Regions from separate parts of the Rhizobium sp. BR 317 genome, predicted to be linked through region 2. Evidence: riboswitches for the same ligand, from Rfam matches in the RefSeq annotation. Region 2 holds a riboswitch; the other holds the start of a gene.

Region 1 (9,197 bases), on a different contig from region 2:
CAAAGAGATACCGGCCCAGAATTTGGAAACCACTCGGTGGAGACTGCGAGGCATCTACCTCCCGGTTCGTTTGCATGCGGCGTGCAAAACGGCCAAATACCCATTCAACAGTTCGACCAATCGCCACAAGAAGCAGGAAGAAAGTCAGGACGGTGATTGGTCGGCGATCGTTAATGCCCGCCATCGTCGTCTCTCTGGCCTTCTCGAACTCGCCCGGCACGAGTGGCACTGCGGCCACGACCGACGTCACATGATCCCTTATGGCGTTGAGCCGCTGCGTGAATTCGTTGGCGGAGGCGCCCGGCATCCCTTCGTCTGCTGGGGCCGGCTTGGCGCGCGAAGCGAGCAACGACCGAATGTCGGCGTCGTCGAGGAGCTTTGTAAGCTGATTGATCTTCTGCTGCGTCGCCTCAGAGACGGCAGTTTGATCGGCGGCTAGGCCGGCGCTGCCGCTGGCCACAATCAACAGAAACGCCGCCAAGATAATGAATGGCCTTGACCAGACTAATCGCGCACTCGTGAACATCATGCTCCGCCCCCTCCCTCAATATACAGTCATTATCCGCTCACTTTCGAAAAAAGCCTAATTTTGTTGAAGCATCATCTCGCTTTTTGGCGGACTGCGGCGCTCAACGACACGCTCACAGGCGGTAGATGATAAGTTACAAGAGCGGGGGGAGGGGCCAGGCAGAAAATTGCGTCGTCCGTAGCCGTGCCTGACTATCGCCCCAAACTACCGCGACGGCGAATTCGCCCTCTTGGGGCTTATATCCGGTATCGCTACGGCCGGCGGCACGACTTCGGCGACGACCTCCTCGTGCGGCACCAGTGCCTGCAGGTGCAGCACGCGCGGCGACATTGCCTGGAGATAGGCTTCGGAACGGCCGATATAGATGACGGTGGCGTCGGTGAATTCCGTCAGCAGCGCCGAGAACTTGGCCTGGATATCCGGCTCCAGCCCTTCCATGACTTCGTCGAGGATGATCCATTTCGGTTGCGCCAGCAGCAGATGCGCGAAGGAGAGCGCCTTTTGCTCGTCATTGTCCAGCAGCCGATCCCAACGCGCCTGCGTATCGAGCCGGCTCTTCAGGCGGCTAAGGCCGACCCTGTCCATCGCGGCCTCGACGGCGGCATCCTCATAGGCATCCCGATCCTCGGGGAAGCAGATCGCTTCGCGGAGCGTACCGCCCGGGACATAGGGCGTATGCGGCATGAACAACATGTCTTCCATCGGCGGCAGGCTGATCTTGCCGGCGCCGCAGTTCCACTGATGCGCCAGCGACTGGAACAGCAGCCTGCGGTTCACGCCATGATCGCCGTTGACCATGATGTGCTCGCCGGCGGCAATCGTCACCGTGCCTTCGCGGATACGGAAACCGTTCTCGATGACATCCTCGCTGGTCTTGGTGGAAATCTCCATATCCGTCCAGACCATTTCACCGGGCGCAGCATGATCGAAAGCAATGGTGTGCGGCATGACCGTGCCGTCATCCATCTCCGTCAACGCCTGACGGAAATCGGTGACACGCATCAGTGTGGCCCGCCACTCTGCGATCGGGCCGAAATTGGCGACATACCAACGCAAGGCGGAATTGACCTGGTTGAAGGCACCGACCGCCACCATCAACTGACCGATGGTCAGTCCGCCGGAGAAATAGGCGGGCGCAGCCACCAGGATCGGAATGATCAGCACCAGCCAGCCATAACCGGCCGAAACCCAGGTGAGATTGGTATTGGCGATGGCGAGCTGGCGGATGACGGCAAGCACAGCGGAGATATCGAGATTGATCCGCCGGCGCTCATTCTCCTCGCCGCCGGCAATGGTGATCGCCGGCATATGCTCATTGGCATGCATCAGCGCAAAGCGCAGCTCGGCTTCCTTGGAATAGCGGTCGGCGTTCAGCCGCACCAGCCGGCGGCCGACGAACTGGCTGAGGAACGAGGCAGACCCCGCATAGATGATCGCCGCCCAGACCATGTAACCGGGAATGGAGAAGCTCATGCCTTTGAAATTGAAGACCATGCCGCTGGACAATTCCCAGAGCACGCCGATGAAGCTCAGCAGCAGGATCGTCGCCTGCACCAGGCCGATCGCGAGGCCTGTCGTGCTTTCAGCCAGATTGCGCGCATCCTCATGCAGCCGCTGATCCGGATTGACGCCGATCAAGCCGGAGGAGGCGAGACGAAGCGCACGCTTGGCCTGCAGCCATTGGTCGACGAGATCGCGCGCCAAGCCCTCGCGCATATAGAGCGCGGTCATTTGATTGAGCCATGCCTGCACGACGTTGAGGACCAAAAGCAGGCCTGCGATAATGCCGAAGACGCCGAGCTGATGGAAGAACGCATGGGTGTCGCGCCGCGCCAGCGAATCGTAAAATGGCGCATTCCAATTGTTGAGAAGAACCTGGACGTACGCCGTAACCAGGATAATCACGAACAATGCGATCGTAAGGGAAATAATCTTGATGCGTACCGCCGAATTCCAAAAAGCGGAAAACATCATGCGCAGCCGATAGAGAACGCTAAAGTCGTAACCGACCCGGTCAGCACTCTCGATATTCGGCTTGGCTTGTGCTTCAACTGCCATCAACAGGTCCCTGCAACGCACTTAATCCCCAGTTAATCATGACCTGCTCACATGTCCATCCATGCGTTACATCAGCGTGATCACGTTCAGTATATACACCGTTTCACGCCTTGAACCGAATAAGGCCAAGGGATAGCTTGCGCCCGAAAGATTGATGAAAGCCTTCCAATGCAATTTCACGGCACCGCGGACTATATTGCCGACAAGGATCTGATGGTCGCCGTCAATGCCGCCATACGGCTGGAACGACCGCTTTTGGTGAAAGGCGAGCCGGGAACCGGCAAGACGGAACTGGCTCGTCAGGTCGCCGCGGCCCTGGGTCTCGACCTCATCGAATGGAACATCAAATCCACCACGAAGGCGCAGCAAGGCCTCTACGAGTATGATGCCGTCTCGCGCCTGCGCGACAGCCAATTGGGCGACGCCCACGTCAATGACGTCAGGAACTACATCCGCCAAGGCAAGCTCTGGCAGGCCTTTACGGCACCGAAGAAATGCGTGCTGCTGATCGACGAGATCGACAAGGCCGACATCGAATTCCCGAACGATCTGCTGCAGGAACTCGACCGCATGGAGTTCCATGTCTACGAAACCGGCGAAACGATCCACGCCGCTGTCAGACCGATCGTCATCATTACTTCGAACAATGAAAAGGAGCTGCCAGACGCCTTCCTGCGCCGCTGCTTCTTCCACTATATCCGCTTCCCCGATGCTGAAACGCTGACGCATATCGTCGAGGTGCACTATCCCGGCATCAAGCAGGCGCTGGTGCGGGCGGCACTCACCCAATTTTTCGAGATCCGCGATGTGCCGGGGCTGAAGAAGAAACCCTCGACCTCCGAAGCGCTCGATTGGATCCGCCTGCTGGTCGCCGACGACGTCGATCCCGCCACCCTGCGTGCCGATGCGAAGAGCGCGCTGCCGAAGCTGCATGGCGCGCTGCTAAAGAACGAGCAGGACGTCCATCTCTTCGAACGGCTGGCCTTCATGGCGCGCGGGCAAGGGAAATGATGCAGCCGGATGCAGTGAAGGTCTTGATCTACGCGTTGCGCGACCGGCATCTGCTGGTATTCGATGAGCCGGATTTTCCCGCCATCCAGCTCCAGGTTCCCGGCGGCACCGTCGAACCCGGCGAAGATATTGCAACGGCGGCGGCGCGCGAATTCGAAGAGGAGACCGGTTTTGCGCCGGACGAACTCCATCCGCTCGACGTCCATGACTACCGTTTCGAGAAGGAAGGTCGCGAGCACCATCACCGCCGGCACTATTTCCGCTGCCATATCTCCGAGACGGCGCCTGCCACCTGGCTTCACTACGAAATGACGCCGTTCGGCGGCGGCGATCCGATTGGCTTCCGTTTCTTCTGGCTGCCGATCGAGGACGCCAAGCAACGTCTGGGCTATGGCATGCAGGCACTCCTTGAACATCTGTAGGCTACATCCGAAATAGGGCGCGGCCGCCAGCTTCCTTCAACGCTTGCCCCATTGACCCGCCGGGGTAGCAGGTCTATTGAATTTCTCCCGTGGTGATTTGGCCGGCCGGCTTGCAGCCACGTTAAAAAAGTCGCTAAAGGGCCGCGTGCGGACCGGTAGCGATTCTTATCGCGGCCGGTTTTTTTGTTTTTGGTCGAGTGACAACGATGCCCATCAAGATTCCCGATACGCTGCCCGCGTTTGAAGCCCTCCAGAGCGAGGGTGTGCGGGTGATGACCGAAACGGTGGCAATCCGGCAGGATATTCGCCCCCTTCAGATCGGGCTTCTCAATCTCATGCCGAACAAGATCAAGACCGAAGTTCAGATGGCGCGCCTTGTCGGCGCCTCGCCGCTCCAGGTGGAATTCTCGCTGATCCGCGTTGGCGGCCACAAGGCCAAGAATACATCCGAAGAGCATCTGCTCGCCTTCTACCAAACCTGGGAGGAGGTGAAGCACCGCAAATATGATGGCTTCATCATCACCGGCGCGCCGATCGAGCTGCTGGATTATGAGGAAGTCACCTACTGGGACGAGATGCAGCAGATCTTCGACTGGACGGCGACCAATGTCCATTCCACAATGAACGTCTGCTGGGGCGCAATGGCGGCTGCCTATCATTTCCATAAGGTGCCAAAATATACGCTGAAGGAAAAAGCCTTCGGGGTCTATCGCCACCAGAACCTGAAGCCCTCCTCGGTCTATCTCAACGGCTTCTCCGATGATTTCGCCATTCCGGTCTCGCGTTGGACGGAAGTGCGTCGCGCCGACATCGAAAAGGTGCTGGGATTGCAGATCTTGATGGAATCGAGCGAGATGGGCGTCTGCCTGGTCCACGAGCAGGCCTGTAATCGGCTCTACATGTTCAATCATGTGGAGTATGATTCCACTTCGCTGGCGGACGAATATTTTCGGGACGTGAATGCGGGCGTGCCGATCAAGATGCCGCATAATTATTTCCCGCATAACGACCCGGAGATCGCACCGCAGAACCGTTGGCGCAGCCATGCGCATCTGTTCTTCGGCAACTGGATCAACGAGATCTACCAGACGACGCCTTATGATCTCGAGGAGATCGGCCAAGAGAGGTTCTGAGCTTGTTCATTCCCTTCCTCCTGAAGCTGAAGGAAGCAAAGGTTCCGGTGACACTCCGGGAATTCCTGTCGCTTCTGGAGGGAATGGAAGAGGGGATCGCCGATTACGACGTCGAGGCCTTCTATTATCTGGCCCGCGCGACGCTGATCAAGGACGAGCGCTTCATCGACCGTTTCGATCAGGTCTTTGCCGATTATTTCCGCGGTGTCGAGGCCGTCGGCGGCGATACGGCGCCGGCTGAGGCGGTCGCTATCCCCGATGAATGGCTGCGCAAGCTGGCCGAAAGACATCTGGCGGACGAGGAAAAGAAGCTGGTCGAGGCGCTCGGCGGTTTCGAAAAGCTGATGGAGACGCTGCGTGAGCGTCTTGCCGAACAACAGGGCCGACATCAGGGCGGCTCGAAATGGATCGGCACGGCGGGCACGGCGCCATTCGGCGCCTATGGCTATAACCCGGAAGGCGTGCGCATTGGCCAGGATGCGTCCCGTCACCGCAAGGCGGCGAAAGTCTGGGACCGTCGAGAATTTCAAAACCTCGACGACAGCGTCGAGCTCGGCACCCGCAACATCAAGGTGGCGCTGAAACGGCTGCGTCGCTGGGTGCGCGAAGGGGCGGCCGAAGAGCTCGACCTTTCCGGCACGATCCGCTCCACCGCCGAGCACGGCTATCTCGACGTCCAGACCCGGCCCGAACGGCGCAATGCCATCAAACTGCTGATGTTCTTCGATGTCGGCGGCTCGATGGACGATCATATCCGCGTGGTCGAGGAACTATTCTCCGCGGCCCGCGCCGAATTCCGGCACATGGAATATTTCTACTTCCACAACTGTCTCTACGAAGGCGTGTGGAAGGACAATCGCCGCCGGCGCGCCGATGCCACCGCGACGACCGATCTGATCCGTACCTTCGGCCCGGATTATCGCGTCGTCTTCGTCGGCGATGCCTCGATGAGCCCCTATGAGATCACCCATCCCGGCGGCTCGGTGGAACATTGGAACAAGGAGGCTGGCGATATTTGGCTCAGCCGCATCACCGGCCATTTCCGCAAATGCGTCTGGCTCAATCCCGTGCCGGAAAATTACTGGGGCTACACGACCTCGATCTCCATCATCCGCCGCCTGCTTACGGAGCGGATGTATCCTCTGACGCTCGGCGGCTTGGAGAAGGCGACGAGGGAATTGTCGCGCTGAGCTACGTCTCCTCGGGGCAGCCGCAGCCTTTGCAAGCCGAAATGCCACCAAATCACCACAACCCCTTGTAGAAAGAAACATGCGGCATTGGTGAATACTATCCCGGATCACGGGGAAATTGGTGGAGATGTGCGTGCGCTACGCTGTTAAATTGCTTCTCTTCATCTCAACCGTTTTGTTGGTCTCGCATCAGGCAAGATCGGAAGAAGGTAACTTCTCCGGTCAGTGGGAGCAGATCCATTCCGACGCCGGTCCATGCGAAAAATGCCTTGTGGGAATAGTAAGGCAGGGCAAATTCATGATGATCAGCGCAAACAACGGCTGGAGCGCCACGGCGGAGACGAGCAGAAACGGAAATGTGAGCTACGCGGCAGGCACAGGCCAATGGGACGCCCAGATAGAAAAATATAGCCAAAAGGCGTTCGATATCCTTCTTACCATTCGCGGCGATAGGCTGATGGTGATCATAACAACCGAAAAAGCGGACGGGTCGAAACAATCGATCAAAGCGTTTTTCAGCAGGCGGGCAGCTAAACTTCTTTACGACAAGGCGTAGCTCGAACGCACATCTTCACGGATCAGGCAACGAGCACTCTTGCTCGGTATAGGCAAAGCACACACAGATGATGGGAAAATCGGCCGCCTGTCGTACGCGCTGCACATTTGCGGCGCAATTTGCCAGTCCGAAGCTATCGGCGAACGCCGTATGCAGCCTTGATCCCCCTCTGCCCGCCCCTAAATTTCGCGATCGGACCGGTTGCGGAGCGGCGCAAATGGGGGCAGGGTCTGGCCTCGAATTTTCGATAGAAATGGATGAGTTGATATGACGAAAGATAGTTTGGAGCGGGAAGTTTTCGGAACGACGGCCGATGGAGAAACGGTCTATCGCGTCAAGATATCAGGCGGCGGTCTGACGGCCCATATCATGACCTGGGGTGCCGTCATTCAGGACCTGCGGCTGGACGGCCACGGCCCGGCGCTGCTGCTCGGCTTCGACAATTTCGCCGATTATCCGGCCCATTCCTCCTATTTCGGCGCCACACCCGGCCGCTGCGCCAACCGCATCGGCGCCGGCCGTTTCACGCTGGACGGCAAGGACTATCAGCTCGATCTCAACGAAAAAGGCGTTACCCATCTGCACGGCGGCAGGGACAACACCGCCAAGCGCAACTGGACGATCGTCGAGCACGCCGCCGACCGCGTCGTGTTGAAGATCGTCGATCCCGACGGCCGGGCCGGCTATCCTGGCAATTGCACGATCCAGGCGACCTATTGGGTACATGGCAATGGCGAATTCTCGGTCACCTATGAATCGACGACCGACAAGCCGACGCTCGCCAATGTCTGCCAGCATGCCTATTTCAACCTCGATGGACGCGACGACGCGCTCGGCCACGACATCATGATCGCCGCCGACCATTACACGCCGACGGACGAGAAGCAGATACCGACGGGCGAAGTGCGTCCCGTTGCCGGCACCGTCTTCGATTTCCGCGAAATGGCGCCGATGAAGCGCTTCGATGGCGCCGAACAGGCGCTCTACGACCATAATTTCTGCCTGTCATCCGAACGCACCGCCAAGCGCTCTGTGGTGCTGGCGCGCAGCGTCAATTCCGGCGTGTCGCTGGAAGTGCGCACGACCGAGCCCGGCGTGCAGTTCTATGCCGGTTTCAAGCTGGATGTGCCCGTTCCCGGTCACGATGGCCAGAAGATCGGTCCCTTCGCAGGTTTCTGCCTGGAAACTCAGGTCTGGCCGGATGCCATCAACCACCAGAACTTCCCGAACGCCGTCCTTCGCCCCGGTGAAGTGCTGCGGCAGGAAACGGACTACATCTTCACCAAGAATTGAGCTGACGACATCCTTTTCGACCGGGCGCACATCACGCCCGGTCGATTCATTTTTGGCCGATAGATCAGATTCACCTTGCAGATTGGTTCTAAATAGGTTCTATAAAGAACTCATGGATAGAACCAGTTTGATCGCTGAATTGAACAGCCGTGGTCTGCGCGACGAGGCCATGACCGGCCCGTTGTACAAACGCCTGGCACAGGCGCTGACCGGCCTTATCCAGGAAGGCCTGCTGAAATCCGGAACGGCTTTGCCGGGAGAGCGTGATCTGGCCGAGGCGCTGCAGGTCGGCCGCGTCACGGTCCGCACCGCCTATCGCGATCTGCTTGCCTCCGGCGCGATCGAGTCGCGCCATGGCAGCGGCACTTTCGTGTCGCAGCGCGTCGAGCGTATCGAACAACCGCTCTGGCGCCTCTCTTCCTTCTCGGCCGATATGCGCTCGCGTGGCCGCGAGCCGGCGGCAAAGATCCTATCGCGCACCGTCAGCGCCCCTGCCCCCGAAGAATCCTTCCTGCTCGGTCTCGGCCTGGACGAGCCGGTGCTGCGGCTCGACCGCCTGCGCCTGGCGGACGGCCAGCCGCTCGCCATCGAGCGCGCCGTCGTGCCGATCAAATTTCTCGGCGAGGATGCGGTTTCAGAGGGTTCGCTCTATGATGCGCTGGCTGGGAACGGCTTCAAGCCGGTCCGGGCTCTGCAGCGACTGACAGCAGTGACGCTCGATCCGACCTCCGCGTCGATCCTCAACGTCAAAGCCGGCGCGCCCGCGCTTTTGATCGAACGTATTTCACGCCTGGAAGACCAGCGCGTCGTTGAATACACCCGCTCGCATTATCGCGGCGATGCCTATGATTTCGTTGCCGAATTGAGAATTGGAGATGACTTATGAGCGAGACCCAATCCCTGATGCTGACGGAAGCCGGCCAGTCGCCGGACGTCGTCGCGGCCCTGCTTGAAAAAGAAAAGCCCGTCTTTGCGGAAATCGCAAAGCTCTTCGCCTCCACCCGC
Region 2 (4,327 bases):
GTTCCTTCAAAGAAGGCCGAGGTTATACGAAGCAGGATTGGGATGAGGTTTCCGACAACCCGCCAGTCACGGAAGAGACGTTACGAAAGGCCAAGCCGTTTACGGAGGCATTCCCTGAACTCACCGAGGAAATCCGCAGGAATCTAGGCGGGCGTCCCAAATCGGAAAATCCCAAGCTTGCCGTCAGCATTCGCCTGGACCGTGATGTTGTCGAAGCTTTCAAGGCGGACGGCGAAGGCTGGCAAAGCCGTATAAACGAGGCTCTGCGGAAGGCCGCTGGTCTATAGAGGTAAATTGAAATAGCTGGAGCGGGTGAAGGGAATCGAACCCTCGTATTCAGCTTGGGAAGCTGCTGCTCTACCATTGAGCTACACCCGCATGACATCCAGAGATGTCCAACAGTTGGCGGCCTGTGTCAAGGCCGCCAAATAGAGGATCACAGCCGGAAGTGCTTGGAAAGCTTCAGGCCCTGCGCCTGATAGTTTGAACCAACGCCGGAGCCATAGAGGCTTGAGGGTTGTTCCAGCATGTGCTCGTAGACCAGACGGCCGACGATCTGGCTGTCTTCGAGGATGAAGGGGACTTCGTGGCTGCGCACTTCCAGCACGGCGCGGCTGCCGCGGCCGCCGGCGGGTGCGTGGCCGAAGCCGGGGTCGAAAAAGCCCGCGTAATGAACGCGGAATTCGCCGACCAAGGGATCGAAGGGCGTCATTTCGGCGGCATAATGCGGCGGCACATGAACGGCTTCGCGCGAGACGAGAATGTAGAATTCGTCCGGATCGAGGATCAGTTCGGTCCGGCCACGGCTATAGAGCGGCTCCCAGAAATCGAAGATATCGTGCTGGGCCTTCTTGTCGACGTCGACGACAGCCGTGTGATGCTTGCCGCGATAGCCGATCAGGCCTTCCTTATCGCCCGCCAGATCGATCGAGAGCGCGATGCCGCCGCCGGTGACGTTCGGCTTCTTGCTGGCGACCAGCGTCTCGCTCTCGTGCAGCGCCAGCAGTTCCGGCTCGGAGAGCATGGCCTGGCCGACACGGAAGCGGATTTGCGACAGGCGCGAGCCGCGACGCACGACGATCGGGAAGGTGCGCGGACTGATTTCGAGATAGAGCGGGCCGGAATAGCCGGCCGGGATCTTGTCGAACTCCTGCGCGCGGTCGGTGATGACGCGGGTGAAGATATCCAGGCGGCCAGTCGAGCTTTTTGGATTGGCGGAAGCGGACATATCGGCCGGCAGGTCGAGCCGCTCCATTAGCGGGACGATGTAGACGCAGCCGGTTTCCAACACCGCGCCTTCCGAGAGATCGACGACGTGCAGCTTCAGCCGGTCGAGCTTGTCGGCGACAAGATGCGACGGGCCGGGCATGAAGCTGGCGCGGACACGGAAAGCATGCGCACTGAGCCTGAGATCCAGGCTCGCCGGCTGGATCTGATCGACATCCAGTTCTTTTTCGCTCGTCAGCCGTCCCGCTTCGAAGAGCGCTGCAATGGCGCGATCGGCCAAAATTCCAGTAGTGCGAGCCATCATGCCTCTTTCCCAGCGTATGACAGGGCAAGTCGAGAACAAACTTGCCGGTTATGCGCCGTACAAATGTTACTGCGGCCTCAGCACATCCTGGCGGACGCGCGGGCAGTAATTTGCCGCAGACAAAACCAAACTCGGGGAATTGACGCAAGCGGTCAACGGCAGTATTGCAACTTATCCCGTGGTGATTTGGCCGGTCGGCTTGCAGCCACGTTAAACAAGTGGCTAAAAGGACCGGGGTTAAACCGGTCTGCTTTCGCGACCGGTTTTTTTGTTTTGAAAGTGGTGATGGCATGAGCAAGACTTGGCGCCCCGCAACCCAGCTCGTTCACGGTGGAACGCTCCGTTCGCAATTCGGCGAGACATCCGAAGCAATCTATCTGACGCAAGGCTTCGTCTACGACACGTCGGAAGCTGCCGAGGCCCGTTTCAAGGGTGAGACCGACGGCTTCATCTACGCCCGCTACGGCAGCCCGACGAACGACATGTTCGAAAAGCGCATGTGCGCTCTGGAAGGCGCCGAAGATGCCCGCGCCACCGCTTCCGGCATGGCCGCCGTTTCCGCCGCCATCCTCTGCCAGTTGAAGGCCGGTGATCATATCGTCGCAGCCCGCGCCCTCTTCGGCTCCTGCCGCTGGGTCGTCGAGACGCTGGCGCCGAAATACGGTATCCAATGCACGCTGGTGGACGGCCGCTTCATCGAGAACTGGGAAAAGGCGATCCAGCCGAATACCAAGGTCTTCTTCCTGGAGAGCCCGACCAACCCGACGCTGGAAGTGGTCGACATCGCCGCCGTCGCCAAGCTCGCCAACCAGATCGGCGCCAAGGTCGTGGTCGACAACGTTTTCGCGACGCCGCTGTTCCAGAAGCCGCTGGAACTCGGCGCCCACATCGTCGTCTATTCCGCCACCAAGCATATCGACGGCCAGGGCCGCTCGCTCGGCGGCGTCATCCTCTCCGACAAGCAGTGGATCGACGAGAACCTGCACGACTACTTCCGCCACACCGGCCCGGCCATGTCGCCGTTCACGGCCTGGACGCTGCTGAAGGGCATTGAAACCCTGCCGCTGCGCGTCAAGCAGCAGACGCAGAACGCAGCCAAGGTCGCCGACTTCCTCGCAGAGCAGAGCAAGGTCGGCAAAGTGATCTATCCCGGCCGCAAGGACCATCCGCAGGCCGACATCATCGCCAAGCAGATGACCGGCGGCTCGACGCTGGTGGCCTTCGAGCTGAAGGGCGGCAAGGAAGCGGCTTTCAAGCTGCAGAACGCGCTGGAGATCGTCAAGATTTCCAACAATCTCGGCGACTCGAAGAGCCTGATCACTCATCCCGCCACCACCACGCACAAGAACCTCACGGACGAAGCCCGTGCCGAACTCGGCATCTCGCCGGGAACCGTGCGCTTTTCGGCAGGGATCGAGGACAGCGAGGATCTGGTCGAAGATTTCGCCCGCGCACTGGCGCAGGTCTCCGGCTGACGTTCTACCCAAACCCGCCTGAATATTGTTCGGGCGGGCTTACACATCTTGAAAACAGACCGCGCGCCTATACTTTCGATCGCGGACGATTAACCTTTAGAGTTAGTCATAACATCTGAAAATCCGAAGGATTTAATCCGCTAAAGGCGTTTTCACCAATCCATTCCTTGACGGAACAGGTCGCTTTATAGGATACCCCTAAGTATCCCGCTTTCCGTGGGATCATAGAAAGCGGATAAGGTGCCCTAGACTTAAAATGCTGGAGCGTCCTTTGTGCGTTCGTTTGAGCGCGCGACGTTTCGGAGTAGTGACCAAGGTGTCAGGCATGTATCGCGCTCTAACACACGACATCGAAGTTGTTGTCGAACCCTTTTATCTGGAGGAGCAATCCGATCCGGATGACGATCGTTACGTCTGGGGTTATCGCATCGTGATTTCCAACCACTCGACCGTCTCCGTGCGGCTGGTGACGCGCTACTGGCACATCACCGATCAGAACGGCATGGTGGACGAAGTGACCGGACCCGGCGTTGTGGGTGAGCAGCCGAGGCTGCGGCCCGGCGATACCTATGAATATTCTTCTGGCTGTCCGCTCGACACACCCTCAGGCATGATGTTCGGCCACTACCAGATGGAGACGGACGACGGGAAGCTGTTTCACGTCAAAATCCCAGCCTTTTCGTTGGATACGCCCAACTTGCTGCGGACGCTGAACTGAGCCGATTGAAGCGGCTCAGCTTTTCGCGGAACCGCAACACCGTTTCATCTCTTTGTTCTTCGCAATGCCGGACGGAGAACTATCCCGCCCTTTTCCTGAAATCGCTCAGACTTCCGTCACCTCGGACACCTCGAAGCGATAGGTCGTCGAACAGAATTCGCAGGTGACGGCGATCTCGCCATTGTCCTGGCTCGCTTCGATCTCCTCGGCGGAGAAGCCGCGCAACACGCCCTTCAGCTTGTCGCGTGAACAGGTGCAGCGGTCGAAGACCGCCTTGGGCTCGTAGACGCGCACGCCGCGCTCATGGAAGAGGCGGTACAACAGACGCTCGGTGCCGACCTGCGGATCGGTCAATTCGTCGGCGTCGATGGTCTCGACCAGCGTGCGGGCTTCCGCCCAGGCATCATCCTCGACGTGTTCGCGCAGGCTCGTGTCGCCGTCTCCGCCGTGGAAATCCGGCTGGCGCATGCGCTCCGGTGCTTCCGGTAGGAACTGCGCGACAAGGCCGCCCGCCCGCCAGCGATGGCGCGGCTTGCCGGCCTCGTCGCGATCGAACAATTCGGCAGCGCCGAGGCGGACGCGCGTCGGAATCTGTTCCGACTG

What was found. A riboswitch is a leader RNA that binds a small molecule or an ion and turns the genes downstream of it on or off. The one in region 2 is predicted to bind S-adenosylmethionine.
Positions count from the first base shown of each region.
Region 1: another riboswitch for S-adenosylmethionine. It lies ahead of metA (homoserine O-acetyltransferase MetA); the one in region 2 lies ahead of QD357_RS13325 (O-succinylhomoserine sulfhydrylase).

Region 1 is NZ_JARWLB010000003.1:247,880-257,076, reverse strand. It holds gene QD357_RS06270 (mechanosensitive ion channel family protein) at 1-526, opposite strand, end outside; gene QD357_RS06265 (ABC transporter ATP-binding protein/permease) at 734-2,587, opposite strand; gene QD357_RS06260 (AAA family ATPase) at 2,756-3,598, shown strand; gene QD357_RS06255 (NUDIX hydrolase) at 3,598-4,020, shown strand; SAM riboswitch at 4,100-4,177, shown strand; gene metA (homoserine O-acetyltransferase MetA) at 4,227-5,153, shown strand; gene QD357_RS06245 (vWA domain-containing protein) at 5,156-6,343, shown strand; gene QD357_RS06240 (hypothetical protein) at 6,477-6,899, shown strand; gene QD357_RS06235 (aldose epimerase family protein) at 7,167-8,192, shown strand; gene QD357_RS06230 (GntR family transcriptional regulator) at 8,305-9,078, shown strand; gene QD357_RS06225 (SIS domain-containing protein) at 9,075-9,197, shown strand, end outside.
Region 2 is NZ_JARWLB010000007.1:119,736-124,062, forward strand. It holds gene QD357_RS13310 (BrnA antitoxin family protein) at 1-287, shown strand, start outside; tRNA gene QD357_RS13315 (tRNA-Gly) at 305-378, opposite strand; gene QD357_RS13320 (2'-deoxycytidine 5'-triphosphate deaminase) at 437-1,531, opposite strand; SAM riboswitch at 1,700-1,778, shown strand; gene QD357_RS13325 (O-succinylhomoserine sulfhydrylase) at 1,822-3,006, shown strand; gene apaG (Co2+/Mg2+ efflux protein ApaG) at 3,332-3,724, shown strand; gene QD357_RS13335 (Hsp33 family molecular chaperone) at 3,830-4,327, opposite strand, start outside.